DNA from 4 places in the Arthrobacter sp. KUASC02 genome. Region 4 is predicted to be linked to each of the others. Evidence: riboswitches for the same ligand, from Rfam matches in the RefSeq annotation. Region 4 holds a riboswitch; each other region holds the start of a gene.
What was found. Region 4 has a riboswitch for thiamine pyrophosphate ahead of thiO (glycine oxidase ThiO). Riboswitches for the same ligand answer to the same signal wherever they lie in the genome.
Positions count from the first base shown of each region.

Region 1 (4,840 bases), 1.3 Mb from region 4:
GACACCGTCATCGACGCCGTGTCTGCCGTTTTTATGGTGGTGGGCGCCGTGATGTCCCTTGGCGCGGCCATCGGCCTGTTGCGCTTCCCCGACCTGATGAGCAGGATGCACGCTGCCACCAAGCCGCAGGTGCTGGGCCTTTTCCTGCTGCTGGCCTCGGTGGGCCTGCAGCTGCGGACCTGGTGGGTGTGGCCCGCACTGTTCGTGGCGTGGATCTTCCAGGTCCTCACCGTTCCCGTATCCGCGCACATGGTGGGCCGGGCCGGCTACCGCACCAAGCACCTGCACAGGGAGCTGCTGACGACGGACGAACTGGAGGCCGTGGTGCAGAAGGCGGCGGACAAGAAGACCGCCGACGGGCGGGCCGCCGGCGGCCAGGAAGCAGACGAGCGCGCAGCGCACGACGGTCCCGCCGACGACGGCGCGTCATCCTAGCGGGGGGCCGCAGGACGGTTGGGCCTAGACGATGTCCTGGGTCTTGGCGAAGCGGGTGATGGCACGCTGCGTGCCGCGGTTGGCCAGGACCTGGATGATGGCGCTGACAGCGGCCGAGACCAGCGCAAAGGTCAGGGCGCTGCGCAGGGTGGTGGGGACGTCGTTCTTGTCGCCCTTGGGGGGCTTGCGTCCGGTGACCTTTTCCCAGACGACGTCAACGGCCTTCGTGCCGGCAAATCCGGCCAGCAGGCTCACTCCGGTTCCAAGCAGCTTGATGAAAAAACTCATTCCAGTACCCCTAACAGGTGGGAGACGGCGGAAACAGGGCTTCCCCTAGCCTAGCCGCATCAGGCCGCCCCCATCACCGCGCATTGTGACAGCCGCCCCGGGATTTCGCGGGCCCGCGGGTGTAAACTGGTCCACGCCCACAAGGGCGAATTGATACGACAGGGGAGCGTCGCCGTCGGGCATCACTGGAACAGTCCAGGGAACCGGAGGCGGGCGCTGAGAGTGCGGACAGCCGCAGACCCTCGAACCTGATCCGGTTAGTACCGGCGCAAGGGAGTCGAGTTCTCAGAGTGTCCGGCAGCAGGCGGCGGAAGCCGCGGCCCTTGCCGGGAAACACTCTCCCCTCCTGTACCTCAGGAGGAAGACATGACTGATATTTCTGCAAAGCAGGCGTTGCCGCACAGCAAGTACAGCTGGCGCGTGGTGGACATTGTGGTTGCCGCGTTGATCGCAGTGGCCGGCGGCGTCATTTTCTGGGCCTGGTCCCAGGGCGCCGCCGCCGTTACCCCGGCCATGAACGCCGTTTACCCGCCCCTGACCGGCCTCATCGCCGGCGGCTGGATGATTCCCGCCGTCCTGGGCATGCTAATCATCCGCAAGCCCGGAGCCGCACTGTTCTGCGAAACAGTGGCTGCCACCGGTGAGCTGATCATGGGCTCGCAGTACGGTGCCTCCGTGCTGTTCTCCGGCTTCGTGCAGGGGCTCGGCGCCGAAATCATCTTCGCGGTGTTCGTGTACAAGAAGTTCAACCTGCCCGTTTCGCTGCTGGCCGGTGCCGGCGCAGGCCTCTTCTGCGGCCTGAACGACTCGTTCGCTCCGTGGGGCTGGAACGTCGCCTACGCGGCCGGTGACAAGCTGGCCTACATCATTTTCACCGCCATTTCCGGCGCCATTATTGCCGGTGCGCTGTCCTGGATCGCCACCCGCGGCCTGGCCCGGACCGGTGTGCTCAGCTCCTTTGCCTCCCGCAAGGCAGCTACGGAGCCCGTCTTTTCCTGACGAACGCACCCCGCTCATGACATCTTCGGATAACGTCCGCCCGGCTGCGGTCACGGCACGCGGCTGGGGCTGGCGGCACGCCGGCCGGTCCCAGCCCGCCGTCCACGGCCTGGACCTGGACATCCAGCCTGGCGAACGCGTGCTGCTGCTGGGCCCCTCCGGCGCGGGCAAATCAACACTGCTGCACGCCCTGGCCGGGGTACTCGGCGACAGCGACGCCGGCGCCCACCATGAAAGCACGCCGGACGCCGACGACTCGGACGAGACGGGCACCCTCCTGATCGACGGCGCCCCGCCGCGGGCACAGCGCGGCCGCGCCGGCCTGATGCAGCAGGACCCCGAGACGCAGGTGGTCCTGTCCCGCGTGGGGGACGACGTCGCCTTCGGCGCCGAGAATCTGGCCGTGCCCCGCGCGGACATCTGGACGCGCGTGGGAGAAGCGCTCGACGACGTCGGGCTGGCCCACCTGCCGCTGGACCACCCGACGTCGGCCCTCTCCGGCGGGCAGAAGCAGCGCCTTGCGCTTGCCGGCATCCTTGCCATGCGCCCGGGACTGCTGCTCCTCGACGAGCCCACGGCCAACCTTGACCCCCTGGGCGTCCTGGAGGTCAGGGACGCCGTGGGCCGGTGCCTGGACAAAACCGGGGCAACGCTGGTGGTGGTGGAACACCGCGTGGGCGTGTGGAAAGACCTGGTGGACCGGATCGTGGTGCTGCAGCCTGGATCGGCGACGGATTCCGCCGTGCTCCTGGACGGGCCGCCGGACCAGGTCCTGGACCAGGCCCGGGACATGCTCGTGGCCGCCGGCGTCTGGGTGCCCGGGTATGTGCCCGCCACCCGCGCACGCTCCGGTGCCGCGCTGCCGGGTGCCGCGCTGCCGGGTGCCGCGGGGCTGCCCGGTGCGGGGCTGCCCGGTGCGGGCGGGCCCGGTAACGGGAACCTCCTGCTGGCCGCGGAGCACCTCGCCGTTTCCCGCGACCGTCCCCGCCGGCGCCGTTTCAAATCCATTCCGCCGGTCCCGGTGCAGTCGGACATTACGGCGCAGGTCCGGGCCGGGCAGGCGCTGACCATCACAGGCCCCAACGGTTCCGGCAAGTCCACGTTTGCCCTGACCCTCGCTGGGCTGCTGCGCCCGGTGGCCGGCACGGTTTCCGCCACGGTGGACCTCAGCGAAGGCGCCGGCATTGACCCGTACAAGTGGAAAGCGGAGCAGCTGATCGCGAGGATCGGCACCGTGTTCCAGGAGCCGGAGCACCAGTTCGTCACCGGCCGGGTGCTGGATGAGCTGATGTTCGGTCCGCGGCATCTTGGCCATGGTGAGGAACGCGTGGACGAGCTCCTGGAGCGCCTCCGGCTGACTAAACTCGTGGACGCCAACCCCTACACTCTCTCGGGCGGGGAGAAGCGCCGGCTGTCCGTCGCCACCGTGCTGGCCGCCCACCCCCGGGTGCTGATCCTGGACGAGCCCACCTTCGGCCAGGACGCAAACACCTGGGCGGAGTTGGCCTCCTTCCTGTCGGAACTGCTCGACGCCGGCACCGCCGTGGTGTCCGTGACCCACGACCAGGAGTTCAGCGACGTCCTGGGCGGCACCGAGCTGAAACTTGGTGCGCCCGAACTCAAACTCGCCGGGCAGGAACCCGGCCTGCGCAACCCGGAGGTGGCAGCACCATGAGGGAAGCCTTGACCCTGAACGCGAACCACGCCCTGCTCACCCGGGCCAATCCGCTGGCCAAGTTTGCGGTCGTGATGCTGATGACCGTCGTGCTGGCGCTGTCCATCGACTGGGTGTCCGCCTCGGTGGCCCTGGCCTTCGAACTGCTGCTCTTTCCGCTGGCCGGACTGACCGTCGCGTTGCTCTGGCAGCGTGGCTGGCCGCTGATCCTGGCGGCGGCACTGGGCGGCTGGAGCACCTCGATCCTGGCGCCGGACACCGGAACGGTCCTGCTCGACGTCGGCATCTGGTCCATCAGCGAAGGCTCGCTGGAGCTGGGGCTGGGATTCCTGCTGCGGGGACTGGCGATCGCCCTCCCTGCGGTGCTGCTGATGAGCTGCACGGATCCCACGGACCTGGCCGACGCACTGGCCCAGAAGGCGAAGCTGCCGCACCGCTTTGTCCTCGGCACGCTGGCCGCCATGCGGCTCGTGGGGCTGATGGCGGAGGAGTGGCAGACCATCGGCATGGCCCGGCGTGCCCGCGGCGTCGGTTCGCACGGAACGCCTGCACAGCGACTCCGGGCAACGCTCGGACAGAGCTTCGGGCTCCTGGTGCAGGCCATCCGCAGGGCTTCACGGCTGGCAGTCACCATGGAGGCGCGGGGCTTTGGCGGTGCGCAGCGGACGTGGGCGCGGGAGTCCACGTACAGCATCCTGGACGTCTGGGTGGTCCTCGGCGGGCTGTTGATTGCGGTCGCGGCTGTATGGGCGGCGGTCAGCGCCGGGACCTGGAACATGGTGTTCCTGGAGCAGAAATAGGCCGCACGTCACCGATATATCGCACGAAGTGGATAATCTGTGACTTCAACTGCAGTTTCCGGCGTTTCGCGTCGACTAATAGCTCATAGGTGATATTTTCGTCCTATGACTCAAGAGACTGCTGAACACGTAGGCCTGCTGCTCCGCGATGCCCGCACCGAGAAGGGCTGGACCCAGGGGCAGCTTGCCGGCGAGCTGGGCACCAGCCAGAGCGCCATCGCCCGGATGGAGCAGGGCAAGCAGAACCTCAGCCTCAAGATGATCCAGCGGCTCGAGGCGATTGTGGGACGCAGCATCGTCAAGGTGGGCCGGCCGCAGATGACGCACCTCCGGGTGGAAGGCGGCCGCACGTTGTCCGGTTCGGTGGACGTCAACAGCAGCAAGAACGCCGGCGTGGCCCTCCTCTGCGCGAGCCTCATCAACCGCGGCACCACCACGCTGCGCCGGCTGGCCCGGATCGAGGAAGTGAACCGGATCGTGGAGGTCCTCACCAGCATCGGCGTCGAATGCACCTGGCTCAATGCCAACGATCTGCAGATCCGCCGCCCCGCCGTTTTGGACCTCGACTCCATGGACGTGGAGGCGGCCCGCCGCACCCGCAGCGTGATCATGCTGCTGGGGCCGCTCCTGGACGAATCCGCCG
Region 1 is NZ_AP046053.1:374,478-379,317, forward strand. It holds gene mnhG (monovalent cation/H(+) antiporter subunit G) at 1-435, shown strand, start outside; gene AC6JAC_RS01660 (DUF4235 domain-containing protein) at 460-723, opposite strand; TPP riboswitch at 874-1,016, shown strand; gene AC6JAC_RS01665 (ECF transporter S component) at 1,090-1,722, shown strand; gene AC6JAC_RS01670 (ABC transporter ATP-binding protein) at 1,739-3,397, shown strand; gene AC6JAC_RS01675 (energy-coupling factor transporter transmembrane component T family protein) at 3,394-4,197, shown strand; gene AC6JAC_RS01680 (UDP-N-acetylglucosamine 1-carboxyvinyltransferase) at 4,303-4,840, shown strand, end outside.
Region 1: another riboswitch for thiamine pyrophosphate. It lies ahead of AC6JAC_RS01665 (ECF transporter S component); the one in region 4 lies ahead of thiO (glycine oxidase ThiO).

Region 2 (4,840 bases), 360 kb from region 4:
GGACCATGGCCGGCGGTACGCCCAAGAGGGAATCACTGGCCACGTCCACCATGGCGAGTTCATAGTCCGCGCCGGCCGCGTGCACGGCCGCTCCGGCCAGGTCGCCGAGCTGCTCAATCTCGAAATCGCTGATGTCCGGAATCCGCAGCGAGTCAGGAGCCGCGGGCCCGCCGCCCTCAAGTGCCCCCGCGCGCTTGAGCGCCTCATCGTGGGTGGAAACAAAGATTTCAGTAAAACCCATGGAAATCATCCTCACTCCGTCGGCGCTGCGATGGTCCCGCCGGGCACCTTTACAGCTGCCCCGGACGTCCGGAATCAGCCTAACGCAGAAGGACGCGCAGGTCAGCGACGCCTCAGCGGACGGCGACGCGGATCCGGTTGCGCCACGGATCCTCGAACCGCAGCTCCACTCCGGTGTGGTGCGACGCCACACCGGCAACCCGCAAACGGTCGGCGAGTGCGCCGACGTCGTCCGTTCCCGGCACTTCGATCAGGACTTCGCCCAAGCCCAAGGTGTCCTTCCGGGGCCCCGCTCCGCGGCTGTTCCAGACATTCATTGCCATGTGGTGGTGGTAGCCGCCGGCGGAGACGAACAGTGCCTGCCCGTGCCATCCGGCGGTTTTCTCGAAACCAAGAGTGCCCACGTAGAAGTCATGGGCCGACCGGACATCGCCCACCTGAAGATGGACGTGGCCGACGCCGGCATGGGACTCACGCTGGCCGCTTACCGCTTCCTCAGTGAGGAATTCCTGCAGGAACCGCTGCGGCGGGAGGGCAAGGCTGTCCATGACCACGCTGGTCCCCTCCCAGGACCAGTCACTGCGGGGACGGTCCCAGTACAGCTCGATGCCGTTGCCCTCGGGGTCGCTGAAGTAGAAGGCCTCACTGACGAGGTGGTCGGCGCTGCCGGTGAACAGCCGCGGCTCATACCGGGCCGCCGAAGCCACCGTGGCAGCGAGCGACGGCCTGTCTTCGAAGAGCAGGGCGGTGTGGAACAGTCCGGCTTCACCCCGGGCCGGAAGGTTGAGCCCGGGGGCGGGTGCCAGATGGACCAGGGGCGTTCCGCGCCGGCCAAGGTACACGCCGCCGTCCTGCTCAGCCACGACTTCCAGCCCGAGCGCGCGCTGGTAATAGTCCGTCATCAGCTTCATGTCCCCGACCTTGAGCATCACCGTGCCCATGGCGAGATCCGCCGGCAGCAGGTCCTTGCTGCTGGATTCTGTGGTCATGGCAACTCCAAACTCCCGAAACTCTGCCGCCGGTCCTCCGGTGACGCTTACATAGAATAAATTACTTGAACCTTCAATTTATTCCTGGCGGAGCCGACGTCCCCGAAGAATGATGTGCGCCAGGTTCCGCAGCGTTTCCGGACTGATCCTGGGGTCCTGTTCGCACAGTACGACGTCGGCGCTGGCACCCTCGGCGATACCCTCCGCTCCGAGCCACTTCCGGGCGCCCCACGACGCCGCGTCCAGCGCCGCCGCCGCCGGCAGGCCGGCGGTGTGGAGCGCCTGGATCTCGTCCACGATCCGGCCATGGCCGATGACGCTGCCCGCATCCGTCCCGGCGTAGATCGGCACACCCGCTTCGAAGGCTTCCACAATCCGCTCGTTCCGCCGCTGCCACAAGGCGCGCATGTGTGCGGCATACACCGGAAACTTCGCTTCCGCCCGGGCCGCGATGTCCGGGAACGTTGCAATGTTGATCAGCGTGGGAACAATAGGGACGCGCTGTTCCACGAAGCGCGGTATGTGCCGCGGGAGGAGTCCGGTGCCGTGTTCGATGCAGTCGATGCCGGCGTCGAGCATGTCATCCAGCGTGTCTTCGGCGAAACAGTGCGCGGTCACCCGGGCACCTTCATCGTGGGCGGCGCGGACGGCATCCCGCACCACGGCGGCCGGGAACGACGCCGCGAGGTCGCCGGCGCCGCGGTCGATCCAGTCCCCCACGAGCTTGACCCAGCCGTCACCCGCGCGCGCCTGCTTCCGCACGGCTTCGACCAGTCCGTCCGGCTCGACTTCAATGGCGAATCCGCGCAGGTAGCGGCAGGTCCTGGCAATGTGGCGTCCCGCCCGGATGATCCGCGGCAGCTCCGGACGCTGCTGGATCCACCGCGTGTCATGCACCGCTCCGGCGTCGCGGACCAGCAGCGTGCCGGCCTCAAGGTCTGTCACGGCCTGCTCTTCGGCGATGGACTCGGACACATCCCCGTCGGGTCCAAGGCCGATGTGACAATGTGCGTCCACGAGGCCCGGAAGCACCCAGCCGTCCAGCACCACGTCCGGCGGAGCGGCCGGCCGGGTGAATGTCAGCCTGCCGTCCAGGGCCCAAAGGCCGTCCCGTTCCTGGTCGGGGGCGGTCAGCACGGTCCCGGTGAATTCGATGATTCCACGCATGCCTCCAGCCTAGACCGCGGTTCCGGGTCGTGGATGTGAACCTCGTGTGACGTGGAGGCTGCCCGGGCCTGTGGTAGCTTCGTCTACGACCACACGGGTGCCCCTGCAGGGGCTGAGATCGGGCTGACGCGGCCTGCGACCGTCGAACCTGTCCGGGTAATGCCGGCGAAGGAAGTGAGTATTCCGTGAATACACCAGAAACACAGCTGAACCCTGCCCAAAATGGGTCCGCCGCCAGCCAGGCGGGCACTCATGAAACGCAGTCCCTGAAGTCCCATTCACTGGCGTTCATCGCCGACGAGGCCACCGGGATCCGGGTGCCGGTGACCGAAATTGCCCTGGAGGATTCGCCGGGGGGCGCGGCCAACCCGCCCTTCCGGGTCTACCGGACAGCAGGGCCCGGCAGCGATCCGGTGGTGGGATTGGAACCGTTCAGGACCCGGTGGATTGAATCCAGGGCGGACACCGAGCCGTACAGCGGCAGGGAACGGAACCTCCTCGACGACGGCAAGTCGGCCGTGCGCCGGGGCGCTGCGTCCGCGGAGTGGAAGGGCGCGCAGCCGGTGCCCCGCCGTGCGGTCGCGGGCCGCACCGTCACCCAGATGCACTACGCCCGGCAGGGCGTGGTGACTCCCGAAATGCAGTTCGTCGCGCTACGGGAAAACTGCGATGTTGAGCTGGTGCGCAGCGAAGTTGCCGCGGGCCGAGCCATCATCCCCAACAACATCAACCACCCGGAGTCCGAGCCGATGATCATCGGCAAGGCCTTCCTCGTGAAGATCAACGCCAACATCGGCAACTCGGCTGTTACCAGTTCCATCGCCGAGGAGGTCGACAAGCTGCAGTGGGCCACCCAGTGGGGTGCAGACACGGTGATGGACCTGTCCACCGGAGACGACATCCACACCACCCGGGAATGGATCATCCGCAACTCGCCGGTGCCGATCGGCACCGTGCCCATCTACCAGGCCTTGGAGAAGGTCAACGGCGAGGCCAACAAACTGACGTGGGAAATTTTCCGCGACACCGTCATCGAGCAGTGCGAACAGGGTGTGGACTACATGACCATCCACGCCGGAGTCCTGCTGCGCTACGTACCGCTGACGGCCAACCGCGTCACCGGCATCGTCTCACGCGGAGGATCCATCATGGCGGGCTGGTGCCTGGCCCACCATCAGGAAAACTTCCTGTACACGCACTTCGACGAACTGTGCGAGATCTTCGCCAAGTACGACGTTGCGTTCTCGCTTGGCGACGGGCTGCGGCCCGGCGCGACGGCGGACGCAAACGACGCCGCGCAGTTCGCAGAGCTGGATACGTTGGCTGAGCTGACGCAGCGCGCCTGGGAATTCGATGTGCAGGTGATGGTGGAGGGCCCCGGACATGTGCCGTTCCACCTTGTCAGGGAAAACGTGGAGCGCCAGCAGGAACTCTGCAAGGGAGCACCCTTTTACACGCTCGGGCCGCTGGTCACGGACATAGCTCCCGGCTACGACCACATCACGTCAGCCATCGGCGCCACGGAAATCGCCCGTTACGGCACGGCCATGCTCTGTTACGTCACACCCAAGGAACACCTGGGGCTGCCGAACAAGGACGACGTGAAGACCGGTGTGATCACTTACAAGATCGCCGCCCACGCCGCCGACCTCGCCAAGGGCCACCCGGGGGCCCATGAACGTGACGACGCCCTGTCCAAGGCCCGGTTCGAATTCCGCTGGCGGGACCAGTTTGCCCTGTCTCTGGACCCTGTCACGGCTGAGGCCTTCCATGACGAGACGCTGCCGGCGGAACCGGCAAAGACTGCGCATTTCTGCTCCATGTGCGGGCCCAAGTTCTGCTCCATGCGCATCAGCCAGGACATCCGGGACGAATACGGTTCAGCCGAAGCCCAGACCGCCCTGGCCGAGATGGCGGCAGGCATGCGGGAGAAGAGCAACGAATTCCTGGCAGCCGGCGGCAAGGTCTACCTTCCGGAACTGCAGCTTCCCCGCCAGGAACAGCCGGACCTGCGCAATGCCACAGCGGGTGAAGGCGCCGCTAAGACGCCTGTGAGTGCTGACGCCGGCTGACCTCTGCAATAAATGACCGGATGAACCGGTCTCCCTCCACGGAGTCCTGAGGCCGGTGCCCGCCCGCTGCAACGCGGTGCAGGGCACCGGTTTCGCGCAGGTACCCGGCAATCTCCTCGTACAGCGGCTCCCAGCCGCCGGTGAGCACAAGCGTAGGGACTCCCGGGACGATCTCCAGCGGCGCCTCCCACGGGGGCGCCTGCAGCCGGAGCCTGCGGGCGCTGTTGAGCGCTTCCGGTGTGGCCGGGCCGTCGCTGTGAACGGAAAATGCGCGCCGGACGAACTCCCGCTGGAAGTCGTCGTCGCCCAGCTGGTGCCGCACATCGAATAGGGGCTGCATCAGGGACCGGTGCGCTGCCGTCGCGGGCAGTT
Region 2 is NZ_AP046053.1:2,070,246-2,075,085, reverse strand. It holds gene AC6JAC_RS09450 (hypothetical protein) at 1-241, opposite strand, end outside; gene AC6JAC_RS09445 (VOC family protein) at 354-1,229, opposite strand; gene AC6JAC_RS09440 (amidohydrolase family protein) at 1,308-2,396, opposite strand; TPP riboswitch at 2,480-2,587, shown strand; gene thiC (phosphomethylpyrimidine synthase ThiC) at 2,582-4,468, shown strand; gene AC6JAC_RS09430 (alpha/beta fold hydrolase) at 4,437-4,840, opposite strand, start outside.
Region 2: another riboswitch for thiamine pyrophosphate. It lies ahead of thiC (phosphomethylpyrimidine synthase ThiC); the one in region 4 lies ahead of thiO (glycine oxidase ThiO).

Region 3 (4,840 bases), 460 kb from region 4:
CCTTCTCTTGGCGGCCGCCTGCGCGGACAATCGCGTACACCACTGGGGAACTCACTTCTCTCGACGTTTATTACTAGATTTGCGTGCGGAACCTGGGTCCAATTGTTTGGCCTGGCTCACGCTGTGCCTCAACGCCGGTGGATTCCCCGGGGGAACCCATGAGTTATCCCACGAACCATTCCGCTTGTCATTCCAAACAGACTGTTCCGGGGTCATAACCCAAGTGTTGGCGTAAGCACCGAAGATCTAGACTACGCTAATTTTGCCTTCGGCCGCAAATGAGGCTGGCTCCGACGGTAGTACGTGATAGGCGCCACTCTGTGCAATACAGACTGCCGCTGCAACGACTTCCGGAACCGTGCCCCATTACCTTACCGGCTCCGGAACACTTTGCGGTGCAGCATGCACGCGCGGCGCGTCGAAAAAGTCCACCTCGTAGCGGCACGACTGCCGGAAGGCCAGGCGCATGGCCTGCCGTTCTGCTGCAGAGGCAGCCTGTGCGGCGTCGTCGGTGATACGCACTGCCTCCCTGGTGGCGGCGGCGAATTCCTCGTCGGCGTACGTGCGGAGCCAGTCGGCGTAGGGATGGCCCGACGGCGACCCGGCCGCCTCGAACTGACCGTGCAAGGTGGCACCCACCTCGGCGTAAAGCCAGAAGCACGGCAGCACCGCGGCCACGAGCACTCCATAGCTTCCGGAAACAGATGAGGCCAGCAGGTGGTCCACGTAGGACTTGGTGACCGGTCCCAGGGCGGCGTCCACGTTCCGGGTGCTGAGCCACGTCCTGTGCAGTTCGGACTCCACTTCCAGGCATTGTTGCGCCGAGCGGGCCCAGAAGAGCTGTTCGGCCTCGGTGGGGGCAATGGCGGCGGCACGGGACAGAACCCTGGAATAGCCGTTCAGGTAGATGGCATCCTGGGCAAGGTAATACGCAAAGTGCTGCTCGGTAAGGGAGCCGTCGGCGAGGCCGCGGATGAAGTCCAGCCCGTAGATGTCATCCAGGTCCGCTCCGGCGTCCTGCCGGAGCGCCGCGGCGAACTCCCCTGCGGCCAGCGCATCCTGGCCCTTCGGCGCCAGATGGTGGAAATGGTGCACCGGGCCGTTGCCCGTTCCCACCTCCAGCGCTCCGGCTTCCCTGAGCGCTCCCTGCAGCCATGGCTTCACTGCCCGCAGGGATGCCTCCCAATCCCCCAGCCTTGCCTGCGCGGTGGCCATGGCCGAGGACAGGGAACAGCCGGTGCCGTGGCTGTTCCTGGTGTCGATCCGCGCGCCGGGGACCACCACAACGTCCTGGGCGAGCAGTCCTTCAGTGTTGACGAGGGCGTCGGGGCATTCGCCGCCCTCGAGGTGTCCGCCCTTGACCAGCACCGTGGTGCCCGCCTGCGCGGCGAGGCGCTTGCCCTGGCCGAGTGCCGCTTCCCAGTTGTCCGCCAGTGGCTCGTTGAGCAGCATCGCCAGTTCTGCCAGGTTCGGCGTGATGAGGTCGGCCAGCGGCAGCAGTTCGCGCAGCTCGGCCTCGGCAGCCTCCTGCAGGAGCCGGTCCCCGCTGGTGGCGACCATCACGGGGTCAAGAACCACGACGGCGGGACGGGCTTTCTCCAGCCAGCTACGGACGGCGGCAATCACCGCAGAGTCGCCCAGCATGCCGATTTTCACGGCGTCGATGCTGATGTCGTCGCTAATGGCCTCTAGCTGCGCAGTCAGGAAGCCGGCCGGCGGAACGTGGACCGCCCGGACACCGTGGGTGTTCTGTGCCGTCAGGGCGGTGATGGCAGCCATGCCGTATCCCCCGTTGGCGGCAATGCTTTTGAGGTCCGCCTGGATTCCCGCCCCGCCGGACGGATCGGAACCGGCGATGGCCAGCACCCGCGGCGTGCTGCGCAGCGGGCCGCCTCCCGGTGCAGGCGCTACGGGCGTGGCAGGAGTGGGCAGGAATGATGAAGCCAAAGGAGACATCCCTTCGCCGGTGCTAACCGGACAGGTTCAACGGGTCTGGATCTCAGCCGGCCCTGTGCGCGGCACCCCGTGTCAGTCCCCTAGCCTAGCTTTTCCCCGCAACGAACTCGCGGGCACGGCCCGAAACACGCGTATTGCTACGCCTGTCCCGGGCCGCACCCGCGGTGTCAGCTGGCTGAACGAAAGCCTGGCCTGATCAAAGCTCGTTGGCTCAGAGTTCCGAGGCCGGGACCCCCACGCCAAGGATGATCGGCTCGTTGGCCGGCGCCTTGGCGGGCGCATCCTTCTTCGCCGGCTCAGGTGCCTTGGCTTCGTGCGTGTGCCCTGATGCGGCAACCGGGGCAGTCTCGTGGTGTTCCACGGACGTCTCGTTCGCTGCGCCCTGGGCACGGCTCGCGCTTCGGTTGCGGCGGGGACGGCGGGCCCGGCCCTGCACCGCGGTGTGGTCGGTGTAGTCGGCTTCAACAGCCTGGGCCGCCGGCGCCTGCGCTGCCGGTGCCTGCGGTTCAACCGGTGATGCCGGAGCCTCTGCCGCGGCAGGCTCACCAAGGTGGGCGAAAGCTTCGGCCAGGCGGTCAAGGGTCAGTGCCGGTCCGGAGGCAGGGGCTTCTCCGGCGTGCTCTACGAACGGCAGTGCCACCTTTTCGCCGCCAAAGGTCAGGACCGCTGCCGGCCGCCCTGCAGCAGCCACTTCGGTTTCCGACACCTTCGCGGGCCGGGCCGCAGCGGGTGCAGACGGGGTGGCCTGCGTCGGAGCCGGCCGCGCCGGCGCTCCTGCCTGCCCGGCCGGGGACTGGGCGCCCTGTGCCTGGGCTGCCAGTGCCTGGCCTACTGCCTGTGCTGCGGCGGCCGCGGCCGCGGGGGCTGCATGGCCGGCCTCGGCATCGTGGAGGTGGGCAGCATGCGCTGCCGCTGCGATGTTGGCCAGCGCCACGCGGGTCGCTTCAGCCTTGGCATGGCGCTCGGCGTCGGTGGGCTCGTGGTGCACAGGAGCCGGCGTCAGCGGAGCAGCCTCGGAAGACGGCTGGCCGCCCTTGCCGCGTCGGCGGCTCTTGCGCTCCGTACGGGGTGGCTGCTGGGTTTCCGTCCGCGGCACGTGGTGTTCGGCGGCCACAACGTTGGCGCGGCGGTGTTCCACGGGCTCGTCGTGGGTGACGATGCCGCGGCCGGCGCATGCCTCGCACTGCTCGCCGAAGACTTCCAGGAGACCGGTGCCCATGCGCTTGCGGGTCATCTGCACGAGGCCCAGCGAGGTGACTTCGGCAACCTGGTGCTTGGTCCGGTCGCGTCCGAGGCACTCGACCATGCGGCGAAGCACAAGGTCGCGGTTGGATTCGAGCACCATGTCGATGAAGTCAATGACGATAATGCCGCCGATGTCGCGGAGCCGCAGCTGGCGCACCACTTCCTCGGCCGCTTCCAGGTTGTTCTTGGTGACGGTTTCCTCAAGGTTGCCGCCGCTGCCGGTGAACTTGCCGGTGTTGACGTCAACCACGGTCATGGCTTCGGTGCGGTCGATCACCAGGGAGCCGCCGGAAGGCAGGAAGACCTTGCGGTCCAAGGCCTTGTGGATCTGCTCGTCGATCCGCCAGGCCGCGAAGATGTCCGTGTCCTTGGTCCACTTTTCGAGCCGGCCCACCAGGTCCGGCGCCACGTACGTGACGTACGCCTCGATGGTGTCCCAGGCTTCCTCGCCGGAAACGATCAGCTTGGAGAAGTCCTCGTTGAAGACGTCGCGGACCACCTTGATGGTGAGGTCCGGTTCGCCGTAGAGCAGCTCCGGCGCAAGGATCTTGGTGGACGTGGCCTGGCCTTCGATGCCTTCCCACTGGGCGCGCAGGCGGTTGATGTCGTGCGTCAGCTCTTCCTCGGACGCCCCCTCGGCGGCCGTGCGGACAATAACGCCGGCATCTTCGGGGAGGCGGTCCTTCAGGATCCGCTTGAGCCGGTTGCGCTCGACGTCGGGCAGCTTGCGGGAGATCCCGGTCATGGAACCGCCGGGAACGTAGACGAGGTAGCGGCCGGGCAGGGAGATCTGGCTCGTCAGGCGGGCGCCCTTGTGGCCGACCGGGTCCTTGGTGACCTGGACCAATACGGAGTCCCCGGACTTCAGCGCGTTCTCGATCCGGCGCTGCTTGCCCTCAAGGTTGACGGCGTCCCAGTTGACCTCGCCGGCGTACAGCACGGCGTTGCGGCCGCGTCCGATATCCACGAATGCGGCTTCCATGGAGGGCAGGACGTTCTGGACCTTGCCCAGGTACACGTTGCCGATCAGGGAGTCCTGCTGGGTCTTGGAAACGAAGTGCTCGGCCAGGACGCCGTCTTCCAGGACGCCGATCTGGATTCTGTCGTCGCGCTGGCGGACGATCATCTGGCGGTCCACGGATTCGCGGCGGGCCAGGAACTCCGCCTCGGTAATCACGGTGCGGCGGCGGCCGGTGTCGCGGGATTCGCGGCGGCGCTGCTTCTTGGCCTCAAGCCGGGTGGAGCCCTTGACAGACGTGACGCGGTTGTTGACGGGCGCCTCGCTGATGGCCCGGGGCGCCCGGACGCGCGTCACGGTGTTGGGCGGGTCATCGTCTCCCCCGCCAGTGAGCTCAAGGTCCTGGTCGCCGCGGCGGCGGCGGCGACGGCGGCGGGACGTGACGCCGTCGTCCGCGGTAACGATGGACTCCTCATCGGCGTCCTCGTCGCCGGCGCCTTCGCCAGCCTCGGATTCGCCGGCAGCTTCCCGGTCGGTTACGCGGCTGCGGCCACGGCGTCCGCGGCTTCGACGGCGGCGCGAGCCACCGGCGTCGACATCCTCGCCCTCGCCCTCGTCCTCCGTCTCCTCGTCGCTTTCCTTGGCCGCGGCAGGCGCGGCTGCCGGGCGGACCACGGCGCT
Region 3 is NZ_AP046053.1:2,172,404-2,177,243, reverse strand. It holds gene rplU (50S ribosomal protein L21) at 1-43, opposite strand, end outside; gene AC6JAC_RS09960 (bifunctional hydroxymethylpyrimidine kinase/phosphomethylpyrimidine kinase) at 367-1,956, opposite strand; TPP riboswitch at 1,939-2,036, opposite strand; gene AC6JAC_RS09955 (Rne/Rng family ribonuclease) at 2,168-4,840, opposite strand, start outside.
Region 3: another riboswitch for thiamine pyrophosphate. It lies ahead of AC6JAC_RS09960 (bifunctional hydroxymethylpyrimidine kinase/phosphomethylpyrimidine kinase); the one in region 4 lies ahead of thiO (glycine oxidase ThiO).

Region 4 (4,840 bases):
CCGGGCGTCTCCGTCGCCGTGGGGATGCTGAGCTGGATCATCTTCATGGCAGCGGGGCTTGGCTACCAGCCCGGCCTGACGTGGATTCCTTGGGTTCTGCCCATGGTCCTGGGCACCGGGGCGGCACTCGCCGCCGCGGTGTACCTGGGCCGCAAGCGCACCCTGCATGACACGAGGCAGCTGACGGCCGCCCTCAGGCTCTAGCCGGAGCTACAGATCCGGTTCGTGCCCTTCCTCGGTGCAGAGGCACAGCCGGTTTCCCTGAGCATCCGTGACCACCACCCGGTTGGGTGCGTGGTCATGGTTCATTAAGGCCCCTGTGGCGGCTGTTTTCTCCAGTGCCGGGCCGGATTCCGCCTTGCTGCGGTGGACGTCCAGGTGGAAGCGGTTCTCGTTCGGGGCGGGCGTTTGCTGGAACCAGACTCCGGGGCCGCGGCCGTAGGGGTCAACCAGGTCGCCGTACCGGCCTTTCCGGTAGCCAAGGGCAGTCCGCCACACCTCGGAAATCTCGTCCGGGTTTGCCGTGTCGATGGCGATCTCCACCGTCCGGTACAGGCCGGGTTCCGCGGCCGCCGACGCCGCAGCGGCCGCCAGGCTCACGGCCGCCGCTGCGGCGACGTCACGCTCCGTCACCTCCGTGCCGGCGTCGTGCGAGGTGAAGCGGATGAACACCCTGTTGTAGCGCCAGTCCAGGTCCGGGTGGTGGTTTTGTTCCTCAGCAAGGCGCCCGACGGCGGCAATCAGCTCGAGCGCTCCGGCCGCCGTCGGCGTCTTGAAAACGGTCACCAGGCCGCCCAGCCGGTACCTCCAGTCGGGCAGGTCCGCCAGGGCGGCGTCGATCCGGGCTCGGGTCAGAACATCTTCCTTGCCGGTCACCGCTGGCTCCTTGCATGGTTCGGACTGCTACAGGAACTCCGCCCGGCCTTCCATGGCGGACGAGGCAAGGGCGTGTTCGCGGCGCGGAATCCGGCCGGCCGCCTTCGCCAGCCTACCGGCGATGACAGCGTGTTTGAAGGCCTCTCCCATCATCGCCGGGTTCTGCGCCCGGGTCACTGCCGTCGCCAGCAGCACGGCGTCGCAGCCCAGCTCCATGGCCAGGGCCGCGTCGGACGCCGTACCGATGCCGGCGTCCAGCACCACGGGAACGGATGCCCTGGAAACGATGAGTTCGATGTTGTGCGGGTTCAGGATGCCCAGGCCGGTGCCGATGGGCGCCCCGAGCGGCATGACGGCTGTGGCTCCGAGGTTCTCCAGCCGCAGGGCCAGCACGGGATCGTCATTCGTGTAGGCGAACACCTTGAACCCGCGGTTGACCAGTTGTTCGGTGGCGTCCACCAGCTCAACGGCGTCCGGCAGGAGGGTGTGTTCGTCGGCAATCACTTCTAGCTTCACCCAGTCCGTTTCCAGGGCTTCCCGCGCCAGTTCCGCCGTCATGACGGCGTCGCGTGCCGTGAAGCAGCCCGCCGTATTGGGCAGCACCCTGATGTTGTGGTCCACCAGGAGCTGGAACAGCGAACCCGTTTCCGCCGGGGAGTAGCGGCGCATGGCCACGGTGGTCAGCTCCGTGCCCGACGCGATTAGAGCCGCCCCCAGGCCGTCCAGGCTGGGCGCGCCGCCGGTGCCCATGATCAGCCGTGATCCCAGGTGGACACCGTCCACGATGAAGGGGTCCGCCGTGTGCTGTGCGGTCCCTGCCGCGCCGGCAACCGTAGTTCCTGCCATGATGCTCAACCTCCCTGTACTGCGGTAACGAGTTCGACGTCGTCGCCCTCGGCGAGCGCCGTGACGAACCACTGGCTGCGCGGCACCACCTCGGAGTTCCGGGCCACTGCGACGCCCAGTTTCCGACCGTCGGCGGCCTGCCCGCTGGGGGCGAGGTTCCTGCCCGTGACCTGGCTGATGAGGGTGGTGACGGACGCGCCGTCCTCCACCGCATGGACGGTGCCGTTCAGAGTGATGTTCATGCTGTTTCCTTGTTCGGGTCAATTGTGACGATGTTCAGTGGCGCTGCCGGCGTTCCCGGCGTCGGCGCGGGGACGGAAAACCGGTCGGGCCGGAAGGGCGCCCAGCGGGGATCGGCGTTGCCGTCCATGAGCTGCCTGCAGATGGACCCCGCCGCAGGAGTGAGCAGGACACCGTGCCGGAAGAACCCGGTGGCAATGATCAACCCCTCGACGTCGCCGCCGGTTCCCGCGGCGGCTACGCGCCCCAGCAGGGGCGCGTTGTCCGGTGTTCCCGGACGGGCCCGCGCCGTGGCTTCCAGGAGTTCCAGTTCGGCGACGGCCGGAACCAGCACCTGCGCGTCACGGAGCAGCTGGTAGACGCCGCCGGCGGAAACAGCTGAACGGGCCGGCGTTGCGTGTTCGGTTCCAAGGCCGGCAGCCTCTGCCCCCGGGAGGGCGTCTTCACGCTGGGTGGCCCCGATCACCACGGTTCCGTCCTGCCGGGGCACGATGTAGACGGGAACCCCATGGACCATGCCGCGGACGGTGGATGTCAGCAGCGGCCGCAGGTAGGCGGGGACCCGCAGGCGCAGGATGTCGCCGTACACCGGGCGGAGGGGCAGCTTCAGTCCCGCGGGCAACCCGTTGAGGGCCGCAGACTCCAGCCCGTTGGCAATGATCGTCTCCCCGGCATGCACCGCACCTCCCCCGGCCAGGGTGATGCCGCTGACCCGCCCGTCCGCCCACAGCAGGCCGTCCGCCCGCCGGCGCACGGCGGAACCTGCCAGCGACTCGGCGATCAGGGCGAGGAGCTTGCGGGGATCCACCTGGTGGTCCGCCGGGATGTCGAAGGCACAGGAGATTCCGGGGCTCAGCAACGGTTCCCGTGCCCGCGCCTCCCTGACTGTCAGCGGTTCCACCGTGAGGCCGCTCGACAGCTGGACGCCGCGCAGGTCGGCGAGCGCCCGGCGGTCGGCGGCGTCGACACCCACGGCGAGGGTCGACGTCGTGAGGTAGCCGGTGTCCGGGCCGCCGCTGCCGGATTCTCCGGGTTTCCCCCCGGGTTGAAGGCTCGCGGCAAAGCCGGGCCACAGCGCGGAGGAGTGAAGCATGAGCTCCAGGAGGTCCTCCTCCTGGTAGTGGAGTTCGCTGACCGGTGCCAGCATGCCGGCGGCGGCCCAGCTCGCTCCGGTGCCGGGCGCGTCATCGATGAGCACCACGGACCGGCCCGACTGCCGGGCCTCCCAGGCGATGCCGTGGCCGATGATTCCACCGCCAACCACGGCGACGTCGGCGCTGATGTCGCGGCTGCGCGCGGCGGGGCTGCCCGTTGGGGATTGCGGGGTCATTGTCATCCTTCCCTACGCCGGTACTAACCGGATCAGGTCAAGCGGTCGGCTCTGACGCCCTCTCAGCCCTGCAGCTTTGTGACAGCTGCTGCGGGCTCCCGCGGTACTCCCCCAGTTTAGGGGAACTAGGCTGGTGCCATGACCGAGCAAGCTCTCCTCACTGACGCCCGCCTGTACCTTTGCACCGACGCCCGCACGGATCGCGGCGACTTCGAAGACTTCGTGGATGCCGCCTACGCCGGCGGCGTCGACATCATCCAGCTCCGCGACAAGAACCTGGAGGCAGCCGAAGAACTCGAGCTTCTTGATGTGCTGCAGTCCGTTGCGCGCCGCCACAGACGCCTCTGGTCGGTCAACGACCGCGCGGATGTCGCCTCGCTCTCCGGCGCACCGGTGCTGCACATCGGGCAGAAGGATCTTCCGCTGGCGGCTGCCCGGAAGTTCCTCGGCAACGACGCCGTGATCGGCCTGTCAACGCACGGCACCGAACAGATCGACGCCGCGGTGGCCGCCTCCCGCGGTACCGGCGGGCTGGACTACTTCTGCGTGGGGCCGGTCTGGGCCACGCCCACGAAGCCGGGCCGGGCCGCCGTCGGCCTCGACCTGGTCCGCTACGCGGCCGGGGCCAGCGGCAACGAAACAGCAGGCGGGACCACGGTCCCGTGGTTCGCCATCGGCGGCGTTGACCTGGGCAACGTCGAGCAGGTGGTGGCTGCAGGGGCGCAGCGGATCGTGGTGGTCCGCGCCATCACCGAGGCTGACGACCCCGCCGCAGCCGCGCGGTCACTGCTCGAAGCGCTCGACGCCGGCGCATCCTGACTACCCGGTCAGTCCGAGCTGCGTCATCCGCTTGGAGTGGTTTTCCGCCAGCCCGGCAATCAGGCCGCTGACCAGCTCCTTCGCCGCGGCGGTGTCCTCCCCGCCGATCAGGTTTCCGAGGAACGCGTGCTCGTAGCTGACGCGCTGCGCCTGGGTCAGGGCTTCGCCCAGCAGCCGCCTGCCCCACAGCGCCAGCCTGGAGGCGAGCCTGGGATCATCGGCGAGGGCGCCCTTGAGCCGGTCGCGGAGAACCTCCGTCGTTTCATCGGAGGCCTGGATCTGTTCGATGAGCTCCCGTGTTTCGGCGTCGACGTAGTGTGAGATGGCCCGGTAGAAGTCGGCGGAGACCGTGTCGATGACATAGGCCTTCATCAGTGATTCGAACCAGTCGGCCGGGCGTGTCCGCGAGTGGAAATAGTCCACTGCCGGCTGGAACGGCAACATGGCGTCCTCGGCGTCGATCCCCCTGGCCTCGAGCCTGGCGCTCACCAGTTCGTAGTGCCGGAACTCCACTACGGCGATCCTGCCGAGCACGGCACGGTCGTGGAGGGTGGGTGAATAGCGCGCGTCGGCGGCAAAACGCTCAAAGGCCGACAGCTCGCCGTAGGCCATCATTCCGAACAGGTCTGTGACGAAGCGGTTGTAGCGAGCAGTGTCAGCCGGGGTTGAGCTCATCGTCCAAGACTAATGGCGGAAATGGAGCTAACCTGACTTTCGTGTCCCATCATC
Region 4 is NZ_AP046053.1:1,708,150-1,712,989, reverse strand. It holds gene AC6JAC_RS07870 (hypothetical protein) at 1-204, shown strand, start outside; gene AC6JAC_RS07865 (4a-hydroxytetrahydrobiopterin dehydratase) at 211-876, opposite strand; gene AC6JAC_RS07860 (thiazole synthase) at 904-1,722, opposite strand; gene thiS (sulfur carrier protein ThiS) at 1,728-1,964, opposite strand; gene thiO (glycine oxidase ThiO) at 1,961-3,298, opposite strand; TPP riboswitch at 3,285-3,404, opposite strand; gene thiE (thiamine phosphate synthase) at 3,431-4,111, shown strand; gene AC6JAC_RS07840 (ferritin-like domain-containing protein) at 4,112-4,786, opposite strand; gene AC6JAC_RS07835 (RNB domain-containing ribonuclease) at 4,828-4,840, shown strand, end outside.